DNA from 3 places in the Serratia sp. AR11 genome. Region 2 is predicted to be linked to each of the others. Evidence: riboswitches for the same ligand, from Rfam matches in the RefSeq annotation. Region 2 holds a riboswitch; each other region holds the start of a gene.
The links. Region 2 has a riboswitch for thiamine pyrophosphate ahead of thiM (hydroxyethylthiazole kinase). Riboswitches for the same ligand answer to the same signal wherever they lie in the genome.
Positions count from the first base shown of each region.

Region 1: it holds a riboswitch for thiamine pyrophosphate, as region 2 does, so the genes downstream of both, thiB (thiamine ABC transporter substrate binding subunit) here and thiM (hydroxyethylthiazole kinase) in region 2, are expected to answer to the same signal.
Region 3: it holds a riboswitch for thiamine pyrophosphate, as region 2 does, so the genes downstream of both, tenA (thiaminase II) here and thiM (hydroxyethylthiazole kinase) in region 2, are expected to answer to the same signal.

Region 1 covers NZ_CM150739.1:721,902-726,855, reverse strand. Annotated here, with positions in the region: gene ACSOSI_RS03390 (sugar efflux transporter) at 1-640, opposite strand, end outside; gene sgrT (glucose uptake inhibitor SgrT) at 797-970, opposite strand; gene sgrR (HTH-type transcriptional regulator SgrR) at 1,061-2,722, shown strand; TPP riboswitch at 2,760-2,865, shown strand; gene thiB (thiamine ABC transporter substrate binding subunit) at 2,924-3,910, shown strand; gene thiP (thiamine/thiamine pyrophosphate ABC transporter permease ThiP) at 3,886-4,954, shown strand, end outside.
Region 2 covers NZ_CM150739.1:4,059,090-4,064,043, forward strand. Annotated here, with positions in the region: gene gutQ (arabinose-5-phosphate isomerase GutQ) at 1-100, shown strand, start outside; gene ACSOSI_RS19095 (inhibitor of vertebrate lysozyme family protein) at 186-644, opposite strand; gene thiD (bifunctional hydroxymethylpyrimidine kinase/phosphomethylpyrimidine kinase) at 731-1,531, opposite strand; gene thiM (hydroxyethylthiazole kinase) at 1,528-2,322, opposite strand; TPP riboswitch at 2,359-2,450, opposite strand; gene ACSOSI_RS19110 (GNAT family N-acetyltransferase) at 2,519-2,944, shown strand; gene ACSOSI_RS19115 (MFS transporter) at 2,986-4,251, opposite strand; gene ACSOSI_RS19120 (sugar phosphate isomerase/epimerase family protein) at 4,359-4,954, opposite strand, start outside.
Region 3 covers NZ_CM150739.1:3,543,463-3,548,416, reverse strand. Annotated here, with positions in the region: gene ACSOSI_RS16770 (ABC transporter permease) at 1-125, opposite strand, end outside; gene ACSOSI_RS16765 (ABC transporter ATP-binding protein) at 122-877, opposite strand; gene tenA (thiaminase II) at 874-1,554, opposite strand; TPP riboswitch at 1,617-1,719, opposite strand; gene ACSOSI_RS16755 (LLM class flavin-dependent oxidoreductase) at 1,890-2,912, shown strand; gene ACSOSI_RS16750 (GlxA family transcriptional regulator) at 2,990-3,964, shown strand; gene gap (type I glyceraldehyde-3-phosphate dehydrogenase) at 4,044-4,954, shown strand, end outside.

The DNA.
Region 1 (4,954 bases), 2.2 Mb from region 2:
CAATCGGAACCGAAGCAGTAGCGTTCAGCTCCGAACTACTTTGCTCCGCACGTGGTACCGAAGGCAGGGTAAACCATACCAGCAATGCACAAATCGCGAAGGTCGCAGCGGCAATCATGAACATCCAGGTAAACCCGTAGTTCAGCGCCAGCGTAAACGACAGCGGCGGGCCAATCACCCAGGCCAGCGACAGTTGTGCGCGCATCACCGAGCTGAACATCACCACTTCGCGCGCCGAGCTGTCTGCATATTCTCGTGCCAGCGCAAAAATCTGCGGCATCGCGGTATTGGCAATCGCCGACAGCAATACCCCGGCGGTGATCAGCGTCAGATAGTCACGGTTAAAGGCAAACAGCAGGCAGTTACCGACCGCCATCAGGCAGCACAGCAAAATCAACTTGCGACGATCGCCGCGCGTATCCGAACGCTTGGCCAACAGGAAACTGACCGCGATGCCGACAATAGCGTTGACGGTATAGAACAGGCCAACCCACAGCGGCCGCACCTTAACCTCGGTGGTCAGGAACAGGCTCAGCGTCGGCGCCAAAAGCGCGCCGGCAATGCCGGAAAGAAAGGCAATCAGCAGGAATGCGGCAAAGACGGGATTAAAGCGGCGTGGCAGCCAGCGCTGACGTTTCATCTCTTCGTTCCTGACCCTAAAGCGGAAGACAGAACCTTAGGCTACGGTGGCAAAATTGCAAGAATATCCCCGCGACCGAGAATAAAAAAACCAGTGGGTATGATCCCACTGGCTGGTGAACAACACCATTACTCAGAAACTTTTTCTACCCGAGCCTCACAGATGCTCACGGTATTGCTTATCCGTCATGGAGTGGATGTCCCACTGGGTCAGATGGGCCAGCATCTCCAGCCGCGCCTGCTCAGGCACCAGCCCCAACCAATCGGCCCGCTGGCGACGTACCGCGCTGAAATAGCGCTGATAGAACTGTTTTGACAAGAAAACTTTCATCCGTCGCCCTCCCCCTTTCATTGAGGAAAATTATCGGCGTAATATAGGGAAAGATAAATTGATGGGTTGATGCCGGAGCGTTCCTCTTTTATGTCCACCTCCAGATTGCAACAGCAGTTCATTCGCCTGTGGCAGCGCTGCCACGGCGAGCCGACCGAAACCACCCTGCAGGAGCTGGCCGAAGTGCTCAGCTGTTCGCGCCGCCACGTGCGTTCGCTACTGGGTGCCATGCAGCACCAGGGCTGGTTAACCTGGCAGGCCGAGTCCGGGCGCGGCAAACGTTCACGGCTCACCTTTCACTACACCGGTCTGGCACTGCAACAGCAGCGGGCGGAGGAATTGCTGGAGCAAGACCGTATCGATCAACTGGTGCAACTGGTCGGCGATAAAAACGTGGTGCGCCAAATGTTGCTGTCCCAACTGGGACGCAGCTTTCGTCAGGGGAAACACATCCTGCGGGTGCTCTACTATCGCCAGTTGTATAACCTGCTGCCCGGTTCGGCGCTGCGGCGTTCGGAAACCCATCTGGCACGGCAGATTTTCAGCGGCCTGACGCGCATAAACGAGGAAAACGGGGAACTGGAGTCTGATCTTTCGCATCACTGGCAAGCTTTGACCCCGCTGCATTGGCGTTTTTATCTCCGCCCGGCGATTCATTTTCACCATGGCCGCGAGCTGGAAATGGAGGATGTCATCAGCTCGCTTACCCGTTTGATGCCACAGCCACTGTTTTCACATCTCGAACGCGTGACCTCACCGACGCCTTATGTGATCGACGTGCATTTGCACAGTCCCGATTACTGGCTGCCGTGGCTGCTGGGCAGCGTGCCCGCGATGATCTTGCCGCGCGAATGGCAAAGCCTGCCGGACTTCTCGCGCCACCCAGTGGGCACCGGGCCATATAGCGTGGTACGCAACCACCGCAGCCAGATGAAAATCCACGCCTTTGACGATTACTTTGGCTACCGCGCGCTGATCGATGAGGTGAATATCTGGGTGCTGCCGGAAGTGACCGAAGAACTGGTACATTCCGGCGTCCAGTTGCAGGCGGACGACACCGGCAAAAACGAACTGGAAAGCCGGCTGGAAGAAGGCTGTTATTTCCTGCTGTTCGATCAGCGTTCGCCACTGGCGGCCGATCCGGCCATTCGCAGTTGGCTGTGCGAGTTGATCAACCCCATTGCGCTGCTGAGCAATGCCGGCCCGGTCTATCAACGCTATTGGTCGCCGGCCTACGGCCTTCTGCCGCGCTGGCATCACAACCGCGCACTGGCACAATTGCCCAAACCGGACGGGTTGACCGAGCTGACGTTGACTTACTACAGCGAGCACTCGGAGTTCCACGCCATTCAGTTGGCGATCGAACCCCTGCTGGCGCAGCAGGGTATCAAGCTGAAGATCCAGGCCGTGGATTACGACACCTGGCATAAAGGCGAAGCCATCAGCGATCTGTGGCTCGGCAGCGCCAACTTCTATCTGCCGCTGGAGTTCTCGCTGTTCGCCACCCTGTATGAACTGCCGCTGATGCAGCACTGCATGAATGAAGATCTCGCTGAGGATGCCGCGTTGTGGCGCGCCAATAGCCTGCCGCTGGCCGATTTTTGCCAGCGCCTGGTCAGCAATCATCAGTTACACCCGCTGTTCCACCACTGGTTGCAATTGCACGGCCAGCGCAGCATGCGCGGCGTACGGATGAATACCCTGGGCTGGTTTGATTTTAAATCCGCCTGGTTTGCGCCGCCGGAAGCATAAGCGCCTTTCACCGACGCCCGTTAGTCTTTACAATGACGCCGTCTCAACGGGGTGCAAAATGCGGCGTGCCGATTTTGCTGAGAACAAACCCGTCGAACCTGATCCGGTCAATACCGGCGGAGGGATTTGAGCCCAGCGAACCGGCAGCCGCCACTCGCCCCCTCAGATACCCTTGCCCCCCTAAATTTTCAGGAGTGCAAAGTGGTCAAAAAAAGCCTGCCCTTATTACTGTTGTTGTGCGCCGCACCGGTGTTCGCCAAACCGGTACTGACGGTCTACACCTATGATTCTTTCGCTGCCGACTGGGGCCCTGGCCCGGCGGTCAAAAAAGCCTTTGAAGCCCAGTGCGACTGTGAGCTGAAATTTGTCGCGCTGGAAGACGGCGTTTCGCTGCTTAACCGCCTGCGCATGGAAGGAAAAAACAGCGCCGCCGATGTGGTGTTGGGGCTGGACAACAATTTGCTGCAGGCCGCGCAACAAACCGGTTTATTTGCGCCGAGCAACGTCGACAGCACCAAACTGAGCGTTCCCGGCGGCTGGCAGGATAAAACCTTCGTGCCTTATGACTACGGCTACTTTGCCTTCGTTTACAACAAAGAAAAACTGAAGAACCCGCCCAAAAGCCTGCAGGAACTGGTCGACAGTGACCAGAACTGGAAGGTGATTTATGAAGATCCGCGTACCAGCACGCCGGGCCTCGGCCTGCTGTTGTGGATGCAGAAAGTCTATGGCGACAAGGCTCCCGAAGCCTGGCAAAAGCTGGCAAAGAAAACCGTCACCGTGACCAAGGGCTGGAGTGAGGCTTACGGCCTGTTCCTGAAAGGCGAAGGCGACCTGGTACTCAGCTACACCACCTCTCCGGCCTACCATCTGATTGAAGAAAAGAAAGACAGCTACGCCGCCGCTAACTTCAGCGAAGGCCACTACCTGCAGGTCGAGGTGGCAGGCAAACTCAAGGCCGGCAAACAGCCGGAGTTGGCAGAGCAGTTTATGCAATTTATGGTGACCCCGGCGTTCCAGAACAGCATTCCCACCGGCAACTGGATGTATCCGGTGATCAAAACCCAGCTACCGGCCGGGTTTGAGCAAATGACCGTACCGCAGACCGCGTTGCAATACAGCGCTGAAGAAGTGGCCAAACAACGCGGCAACTGGATCCGGGCATGGCAAACCGCCGTCAGCCACTGATCCCACGCTGGCTATGGCCGGGGCTGCTGGCTTCCGGTCTGATCCTGACCATCGCCGTACTGGCGATGGGTTCGCTGTGGCGACACGCGCCCGAAAGCGACTGGCAGGGTCTGTGGCAGGACAGCTACCTGTGGCACGTGGTGCGTTTCACCTTCTGGCAGGCGTTGCTGTCGGCACTGATCTCGGTGCTGCCCGCTATCCTGCTGGCGCGATCGCTGTTCCGTCGCCGTTTCCCTGGCCGCCAATTGCTGCTACGGCTGTGCGCCATGACGCTGGTGCTGCCGGTACTGGTGGCGGTGTTCGGTCTGCTCAGTGTTTATGGCCGACAAGGCTGGCTGGCCGCGATATGCGGTTGGCTCGGCATTAACTACAGTTTCTCCCCCTATGGCCTGCAGGGCATTCTGTTGGCCCATATGTTCTTCAACCTGCCGCTGGCGACCCGCCTGCTGCTACAGGCGCTGGAAAACATTCCGGTCGAACAGCGTCAACTGGCTGCGCAGCTTGGCATGAGCGGGCGGCAGCAGTTCCGCTTTGTCGAATGGCCGGCACTACGCCGCCAGATCCTGCCGAGCGGTGCGCTGATCTTTATGCTGTGCTTTGCCAGTTTCGCCACCGTATTGTCACTGGGCGGCGGGCCGCAGGCCACCACCATCGAATTGGCTATCTACCAGGCGCTCAGCTACGACTACGATCTCAGCCGTGCCGCGCTGCTGGCGCTGATCCAACTGGCCTGCTGCCTGGGGCTGGTGGTGCTCAGCCAGCGGTTAAGCCAGGCATTGCCGGTCGGCAACACTCACGCCCACATCTGGCGTAATCCGGAAGACAGCCTGTGGCGCCGCACCAGCGATTTTTTGCTGATCGCTGCCGCCCTGCTGCTGCTGTTACCCCCACTGCTGGCGGTGATTGCCGACGGTGCCAACCAAAGCCTGGTCAGCGTGCTGCAACAGCCTGTGCTGTGGCAGGCGTTATTCACCTCATTACGCATTGCTCTCGGTGCCGGCGTACTGTGCGTGCTACTGACCATGATGCTGCTGTGGAGCAGTC
Region 2 (4,954 bases):
GCACGAACAGCACATTAGCGCCGCGCCGGTGGTCAACCTAGATGGCGTACTGGTGGGCGCGATCAACCTGCACGACCTGCATCAGGCCGGTATCGGCTGACCGCATTAACTAATGCTTGCCCGTTTGTACCCTCTCCTTTGGGAGAGGGTTAGGGTGAGGGGATTCGTACGACGCTAAAGCCCACTTATTTCCAGTCCGGATTATTCTCAAACTGTTGTTTCAGCAGCGCCTTCATGTCCTCATCCGGCTTGCCCAGCCATTGGTATTTGGCGTATTTCTTCGGATGATCAACCGCTTCCGGCTTGTTCGCCACTTCAACGCGCACCGCCCAGGCCTGCGACTTATCTTCTTTAAACGCCACCATCATAAAGTTGTTGGCACAGTCGTGGGGCTTGCACACATTGCCCACCAAATAATCCTGGCCCTTCCAGCTCAGGCTTTGCGCCGGGGTTGAAGTCCCTACCCCTTTGCGCGCCCAGCCCGGTAAACGGGCCTGCCCCTTCACCATGTTCTGCCAACTGGTCTGATAGCCCGGCTGCTGGATCACGTCCGAAGTGGTGACAATCTGTTGGGCGAGGCTGCCCACGCTGAAGCTGAGTAACGCGCCGAAGATGGCGCCGCGAAGTGCGTTTTGTCCTGTCATGGCCTTCTCCCTTGATTGAATTCGATCGCACCCGGCCAAAACCGGGCCTGAATCTAGTCAGACCACAGCACGGCTAAAAAGTTGACTCACCACCAGGCGTGAAAATGATGCACCGGCCCGATGCCGTGCCCCACTTCCAGCGTATCGGCCTGCTGCAAGGCTTTTTGCAGATAATCCTTGGCGGCAGCGACCGTACCTGCCCAGTCGTCGTGGCGCGGACGCAGCGCGGCCAATGCAGCAGACAGCGTGCAGCCGGTGCCGTGCGTATGGCGGGTCGCTACGCGGGGTGCAGTAAAGCGTTGCTCCTGCCCCACACTGAACAGCCAGTCCGGGCTTTCACTTTCGCTGAGATGGCCGCCCTTCATCAGTACCGCCTGGCAGCCCATCGCCAACAGTGCCCGCCCCTGTTCACGCATCTGGCTTTCGTTTTCCGCCGGGGCACATTCCAGCAGGGCCGCAGCTTCCGGCAGGTTCGGCGTGATGATCGACACCAGCGGCAACAGTTCGCGGCGAATCGACTCCACCGCCTCCGGTGCCAGCAAAGGATCACCGCTTTTCGCCAGCATCACCGTATCCAGCACCACAAACGACGGCTGATAGTGACGTAAACGCTCCGCCACCGCCTGCACAATGTCGGCGTTGGCCAGCATGCCAATCTTGGTGCTGTCGATACGCAGATCGCTGAACACGGAATCAAGTTGAGCGGCGACAAAAGCCGGCTCGATGTTATACACCGACTGCACGCCGCGGGTGTTTTGTGCCACCAGCGCGGTGATCACGGAGGCGCCATAGGCCCCTAGCGCGGAGAAGGCTTTCAGGTCGGCCTGGATACCGGCCCCACCGCTCGGATCGGTCCCGGCGATGGTCAACGCGTTAATCCGTTTCATTGCAGATCCTCCGGACGCAGTTGGTAAAGAGCATCGAGAAACGCCGGGGTGAAACTGCCCGGCCCAGCCGCGCCACGCGTCGCCCGCTCACCGCAAAGTGACATCACCCGGCAGGCGGTGGCTACGTTGTCCAGCCGATCGCCCGGCAGGCTGCAGAATGCCGCCACCACGGCCGAAAGCGCACAACCGGTGCCCACCACTCGCGTCATCAGCACGTCCCCTCCGGCGACCGCCCAGTCACGCTGGCCATCGGTGATGTAATCCACCACGCCGGTCACTGCCACTATCGCCCCGCTGAGCCGCGCCAGTTCACGCGCCGCCGGTAACGCCGCCAGTGAATCGTCAGCGCTGTCGACGCCGCGACCGTTCGCCTGCAAGCCACTCAGCGCCATGATCTCAGAGGCATTGCCGCGGATCGCCGCCGGCTTTTCCCCCAGCAAACGCTGGGCAAATGCAGTGCGATACACCAGCCCGCCGACGGCGACCGGATCCAGCGTCCAGGGGGTGCCCGCCGCATTGGCGGCCTCTACCGCTGCCAGCATGGATTCGGCCCGCGAGGCATTGAGGGTGCCAATATTGACCAGCAAAGCATCCGCCAGCCGGCTGAACTGTGCCGCTTCGGTCGGTTCCACCACCATCGCAGGGGAAGCGCCGAGCGCCAGCAACACGTTAGCCGTCAGTTCCTGCACCACTTCGTTGGTCAGGCAATGAATCAAGGGGGATTGGCGTTTAAATTGGGTCAAACAAGCCGCGGCGTGAGCGCCGGGTAAAGCATCAGGTCGAGTGAACATATTCCTCCCAACCGGCGTTCAAGAAGGCGGGTACCGGTGGGGGCACCGAGACTTCCCTACGCTGGCATAATCCAGATCAGGTAATACGGGTAAAATCTCAGCCCCTAGAGGCACCCCGAGTCAAGACGGCCATTATTGGGGTTGCCGCCGGTGAGGTCAATCGCGCTATAGTGTCAAAAAATAAAAAGGAGACGCCATGCAAATAAGAAAATACCAGGAAGCCGACCGTCCGTTCCTGCGCACCCTGTATCTGGCATCGCGCAAAGCAGCGTTCCCCTGGCGTGATACCGAAGATTACCGACTGGAAGATTTCGATCGTTCGACACTGGGCGAGGATATTTGGGTGGCGGAAGAAAGGGGAAAGCGACTGGGGTTTGTCTCGATTTATCGTCAGGATAACTTTATTCACAATCTGTATGTCGACCCTCACCTGCCGCCCCTGGGCGTCGGCAGCGCGCTGTTGCAGGCAGCGGAGCAGACGTTTACCGCCACCGGCTCGCTGAAATGTCTGGTCAAGAATGAGAAGGCGCTGGCGTTTTACCATAAACACGGCTGGCGGACGATCGCCACCGGCAATGACGGCGCGGAAGACTATTACCTGATGCACTCGCCGACCAAGTAAGGGCACGGCATGCTGTACCGTGCCCATCCATAGTCCTCAAATCAGGCGGCAGAAACCGCCGGGGTCAATTTGCCGCGTGCGCGGATATTTCTAACCAACAACCCTGACACGATGATCCCGGCGCAGGCAAACATGCCCATCAGGCCGAAGACAATCTTGTAGCCGGTTAGTCCGGGGAAGGCATCGAGAATATGGCCGTACAGGCTGAAGCAAAACATCGCCGGGGCGTAACCGATAAAACTGCCTAGCGCCATCGCCGCACCGGTGTGTTCCTCATCAATCCCCGCCTCACCGATCGGTGCGAAGAACACTGCACGTTGGGTAAAGACCACCGCACCAAATCCCAGCGTACAGGCCATGCCCAGATAGACCGGCATTTGCTCATGCGGCAATAGGATCAATAATGCCAGCGCAATGGCGCTGATAATAAAGGTGTAGAATAAATATTTGCTGGGGGATTTTAATACTTTGTCCGCAATCAACCCGCCAATAGGTCCACCCACCATTTTTAGGCAATACTGATTAATGATCCCATAGGCCCCAACCAGTGCAATCGGTAATGCATAGACATGGCTCAGGAAAGGAATAAAGAACGTCAGCCCACAATACACCGCATAAACACAGAAAACGCTGAAGGCAATCAGCCAGACCGTTTTATTTTTTAATACGCTGCTCATGCCCGGTTTTTTATCAACCGGCAATGCGCTTTTCGATGGTGTTTTCTCCTCCGGGCTTTCCTTCATCACTAACAGAATAATAATCCCGACGATAATGGCGATCGCTGAATAAAACAGTATCCCAACCTTGAAGCCAAGGTAGCCGCTGCCAAAAGCGGTAAACAACGCCAGTGCGGAAAACGCCACCACGGTATCCACCACGCCACGACCGGTTTCGAAAAAGCCGAACAGCCGCCCCTGCTGGGTATTATCCCCCAGCATACTCACCGATTTGAGCAGTACCGGCCAGTTCAGCATGTCACAGGTGACCCCAAACAACGCCCAGACAAACAGAATGCCCCAGTAACCCGGCATGCTGGACAGATAAATACCAAGCAAGCCGGTGGCAATCAGTGAAAACGACATGGTAAAGCGGCGCGGCAGACGGTCGGAGAAATAAATCGACAAGAAGAAGCCAATGGTGGTCACAATCGAGTTGACCGACATGGCGTTACCAATTTCCCCGTTACTCAGGTGAAAGTATTCTTGCATCGGCACATAAAACGCATCCTTAAGGGAGGGTAATTTATATATTGTCCCGCCACATAAGACCAACAAGCTAAATAGTGCCCATCTTTTTTTAGTCAGCATAATCCCCTCACAGCCATTAAATAATAAGCGGTGTTGTTACCTCAGTGACGGGACGAGTGTCTCTCCACATCATTGAGAATGTGTTATTTATAAATTTATTTATTATATTATGCCGGGGTTAGCAGCTCCCGGGCTTGCTTTATCAAACTGTCAGTAATGGTGCGAACATGGTGAATTTGATTTAATGCATCCTGAACCTCTTTTTTAAGCCGTTCCTCCAGCCCATGTTCCGGTAACGCGGTTTCACTCATCTCCCGCCATGGAATATGCGGGTTATCGCCCTCTCCGTTAAAACGAAATGGCGGCGCGTAATAATCCACTTCTTCCTCCAGCCCATAAGCGGTAACCTGCGGCCGTTCTTCGCCCAGGCAAATTAGCCCCAGCAACAATTCCCGGAAGGGCAAATCCCCCTGCCCGGAAATACAGGCCCGGTGCCCCATTCCCTGATCTTCACGCACGATCAGTGCGTCCTTGATATGTACCTGGGTGATATCTTCAGCCATTACCGCCAATGCCGTCAGCGGCTCTTCATTGGCGTTGATCATGTTGGCGAAATCAAATAACAGGGAAAGCTGCGGGAAATCTGCCGCCCGAACCAGGCTAACCAGTTCATGACTTTTAAGATCCTCGTGCTGCTCCAAAGTAAAGCTCAGACCGCTGTGCTGATAACGCTGCTTGATGTACTGAATATCTTCGGCAATAC
Region 3 (4,954 bases), 520 kb from region 2:
GGTGAAGGCAGCAGAAAAGCCGGAATATCACCCAGAGTGACCAGTCCCCACAGCAATAGCAGGCCGGCAAACACCGTCAGGCTGCGGCGCATCCGCGACAGACGGCTTTCAATCTGTGGTTTCATCCGGCGGCCCTCACCAGTTGCAACAACAGCTCGCTCTGGCTTTTCAGCAGATGAGGATCGTCCGGTGCGCGCGGCGGCAAACCTTCGATAACATGGCTATCGTCAATACCGGCGGGATAGCGGGACAGTACCAGCAGGTGATGGCTGAGACGGCAGGCTTCCATTGGGTCGTGGGTAATCAGCAATACGGTGTGCTGCGCCAGCAGTTCGGCGGCCAGTTGCTGGATCATGGCGCGGGTAATGGTGTCCAGCGCCGAGAAAGGCTCATCCATCAGCACAATCGGCTGGCGTTCATACAGGGTACGGGCGATGGCGGTGCGCTGACGCATGCCACCGGACAGCGCAGCAGGCAAGGCATTGCCATAACCGCTCAGCCCCACGCGTTCCCGCAGGTGTTCCGCCCAAGCGCAATCGACCTTTTCACCGCGCAGCCGCGCGCCGAGGCTGATGTTCTGGTCAATGGTCAGCCACGGATAGAGCAAATCCTTTTGCCCCATATAAGCGATGCGCCCGGCAATCGGCAGGCCGTCACTGCCGGTCACCGAACCGGAGGTGGGTTTTTCCAGCCCGGCAATAATCTTCAACAGGCTGGTTTTCCCCGCGCCGCTGGCGCCGAGCAGGGCAACAAAACTGCCGCCTGCGATATCGAAGCTCAGCCGCTCAAAAATCACCTGCTGACCAAAGCGCAGGGTTAAATCCCGCACCTGAATACCCGGCCGAACGCCATGGTGTTGCGCGTTGCCTATACTCATTGGGCATTCAGCCCCATTTGCCAGAAGGCAGATTCCAGCCGGGTGGCGGTGGTGAAAATCTCTGACAGTTCGCCCAGGCGGCTTTCTGCACCGCGCTGACGGCCGACGTTTTCCAGCAGATCGATAGCGGCCTGCACCCCGGTCAGATAGCCCGGATCGCCATAGTTGCGGATCCACGAGGCGTAAGGGTTGCCCTCCATCACCGTGGCAGGGTCGCCCAGCAGCCGCAGGCCAATCTCGGCATAGCCGGCGACGCAGGGCAACAGCGCCGCCAGCAGGTCGAGAGCGTCCCCGGAGTGGCCGATATCGAGTACATAACGGGTGTAATTGAGGGTTTCTGCGGCTTCTGGCTCGGCGGCAATCTGCGGCTCGCTGAGGCCCCAGTCGGCGCAATAGGCCAGATGCAAAGGCAGCTCGGCGACAATCGCATTGAGCGAGGCGGTGGCCGTGCGCATCTCCGGCAGGGTGCGCAGTTTGCTGACCAGCAGGGCGTAGGCGCGGGCAAAGTGGATCAGGAACAGATAGTCCTGGGTCAGATAGCGGCGGAAAGCAGGTTCGGGTAGCGTACCGGCGGCCAGTTGCTGAATAAAGGGGTGAGCGACATAGTCCTGCCAGTGGCTACCGGCGCGCAGGCGCAGTTGGCCGTAGAGACCGTCGTCGAATTGGGGAGTAAACATGGGACCTCCAAAAGTGAGTGGAGATCCGGGCGCGCTGAGGTATGAACAGGCAATGACTGATAGCGTTATTGCCGACCCGTCCCTTCGCTGGCATGACCCAGATCAGGTTCAAAGGGTTCGGCTTGCGCCATCTCAGCCCATTACAGGACACCCCTCGGAGGAGCCTGTTATACGATATTTACTTTTTGATTACAATGTTTGGGCGGGGGGAAGCCTGGAGGATTTTCTCTGCCAAAAACGGTTCGTTTAGTGCGGTCGAAGACAATTTTTCTGGCCTGACAGGGGGCATATTTGTCACTGTAATCCGGTCATAATTGAACCTAAGGACACCACCCATGAAGAAAATTGGATTTCTCTCTTTTGGCCACTGGACGCCTTCGTCACAGTCGGGCACCCGTTCGGCCGGCGATGCGTTGCTGCAATCGATCGACCTGGCCGTCGCGGCAGAAGAGCTGGGGGCGGATGGGGCCTATTTCCGCGTGCATCACTTTGCACGCCAGCTTGGCTCGCCATTCCCGCTGTTGGCTGCCATCGGTGCCAAAACCCAGCGTATTGAGATTGGTACCGGCGTGATCGACATGCGCTATGAAAACCCGCTGTATATGGTTGAAGACGCCGGAGCCGCCGACCTGATTTCAGGTGGACGCTTGCAGCTTGGCATCAGCCGCGGTTCTCCCGAGCAGGTGATTGATGGCTGGCGTTACTTTGGTTACACGCCTGCGGACGGCGAGACCGAAGCCGATATGGCCCGCCGCCACACCGAAGTGCTGCTGGACGCGCTGCGCGGTGAAGGCTTTGCCGAACCCAGCCCGCAGCCGATGTTCCCTAATCCTCCCGGCCTGCTGCGCGTTGAACCCTTCTCTGCCGGGCTGCGGGATCGCATCTGGTGGGGTGCCAGCTCAGACGCTACGGCAGTTTGGGCCGCGAAGCTGGGGATGAACCTGCAAAGCTCGACGCTGAAAAACGACGAAACCGGCGAGCCGTTTCACGTGCAGCAGGCCAAACAGATCCGCGCTTACCGCGAGGCCTGGAAGTTGGCAGGGCATAAACGAGAGCCGCGTGTGTCGGTCAGCCGCAGCATTTTTGCGCTGATGAACCAGCAGGACCGCAGTTACTTCGGCAATAGCGGGCAGGAGGGCGATCAGGTGGGCTATATCGGCGATCAGACCCGGGCGATATTCGGCCGTAGTTATGCCGCCGAGCCAGAGCTGCTGATCAAACAGCTGGCGCAGGACGAAGCCATTGCCGAAGCGGATACCTTGCTGCTGACGGTGCCAAACCAGTTGGGCGTTGAGTATAACGCCCATGTGATTGAGTCGATCCTGAAGCATATTGCACCGGCGCTGGACTGGCGCTGATAAGTCGCGCACTGAAAGCCCGCCAGCCTCTCCGGTGGCGGGCTTGACTTATTTTGCTCATTTTGTATTTTAAGGACATGCATACCTTTCTGATTATCGTCCCCGAAGGGGGCATGTTATTCGAGTCGGCAGGCATCGCCGACATCCTGATGCAAGCCAACCGCTTGAGGCCCAACGACGCTCCGCTCTACCAGATGGCGATCGTCACCACCCAATCTCACCGGGTGGTACATGGGTCGTCCGGCTTGAATCTGTTGGCCGATCATCGTCTTTCAGATCTCGACCCAGAGCAGGAACGCGACACCATCATAGTGACCGGAAAAGGCGCGACCGAGGAAGAGAGTGCTTATGTTGTCGACTGGCTACGGCGTGCCGCACCCAAGGCGCGGCGTATTGCGTCGGTTTGCGGTGGGGCGTTGTTGCTGGCCGAAGCCGGTTTGCTGGATGGACGCCGGGCGACCACCCATTGGCGATTGCTGGAAACCTTGCAGACTCGTTTCCCAAAAGTGCAGGTCGAAAATGGGCCGTTGTACGTGCAGGATGGTTCCGTCTGGACTTCGGGCGGGGTCAGTTCCGGCTTCGATCTCACCCTGGCGCTGGTGGAGGACGATTACGGTTTTGTTCAGGCGCGTGAAGTGGCGCAAGATCTGGTGATGTTCCTGCGTCGGCCTGGCGGTCAGGCGCAGTTCAGCCGTTACCCTTTAAATCAGGCTAAAACCCCTGGCCCAATCCGCGATCTTCAGTCGTGGATCCTGGAGAATCTGGCCGCAGACCTTTCCGTTGAGCAGTTGGCGGAACGGGTTGCCATGAGTCCGCGTAACTTTACCCGGGTGTTCACGCGTGAAACCGGTATTTCCCCCGCCAAATTTGTTGAAGAAGGGCGTTTATATCTGGCCCGGCAACGCCTGGAGCAGAGTGCGGAAGGTATTGAGCAAATCGCCATCAGTTGCGGGTTTGGCAATGGCCTCAATCTGCGGCGCGTTTTTGAGCGGCATTTGCAACTCTCACCTACCGAATATCGCGAGCGTTTTCATTCCCGCATGTTGGCCTAAATTGATCTGCAAACGTCATTTACGACACTGACCTCTCCGGTTTAGATTGGTGACAGAGCCAATAATGAAGGAGTAGATCATGGTCAAAGTAGGCATTAATGGATTCGGCAGGATCGGCAGGAACGTGTTGCGCGCAGCGTTAGGTCGCAGCGACTTTCAGGTTGTGGCAATCAATGATTTGACCGACAGCAAAACCCTGGCGCACCTGCTGAAATACGATTCGCTTTCAGGCACTCTGGCAGCCAGCGTCGAAGCCGGTGAGAACCAGTTGCTGCTCGATGGTCGGCCGATTCATGTTTTCTCCGAAAGAGATCCGGCTGCTATCCCATGGAGCAGCGTGGGTGTTGAGGTGGTGATTGAGGCGACGGGCTTCTTCACCGACAAAGCCAAGGCCGAAGTGCACATCACCCAAGGCGGTGCCAAGCGAGTCATTATCTCGGCACCGGGCAAGGACGATGATATTACGCTGGTGCTGGGCGTTAACCATCAGCAATACGATCCGGCCAAACATTTTGTGGTCAGCAACGGCAGTTGTACCACTAATGGCCTGGCCCCTGCCGCCCAGGTATTGCATCAGGCATTCGGTATTGAATACGGTTTGATGAATACCACCCATGCCTACACCAATAGCCAGGCACTGCATGACCAACCGGAAAAAGACCTGCGCGGTGCCCGTGCCGCAGCGGAGTCGATTGTGCCTTATTCCAGCGGCGCCGCTAAAGCGCTCGGCAAGGTGATCCCGGAGCTGGACGGTCGCCTGACCGGTTACTCGCTGCGGGTGCCGGTACCGGTAGTGTCTATCGTGGACTTAACGGTCACGCTGAAACGTGAAGTGACGGCCGAAGAGATCAACGCGGCTTTCCGCCAGGCCGCCGAATCCGGTCCTCTCAAGGATATTCTTGGCTACAGCGATGAGCCTTTGGTGTCCAGTGATTATAGAGGCGACCCGCGTTCGTCGGTGATTGATGGGCTTTCCACGCTGGTGATTGG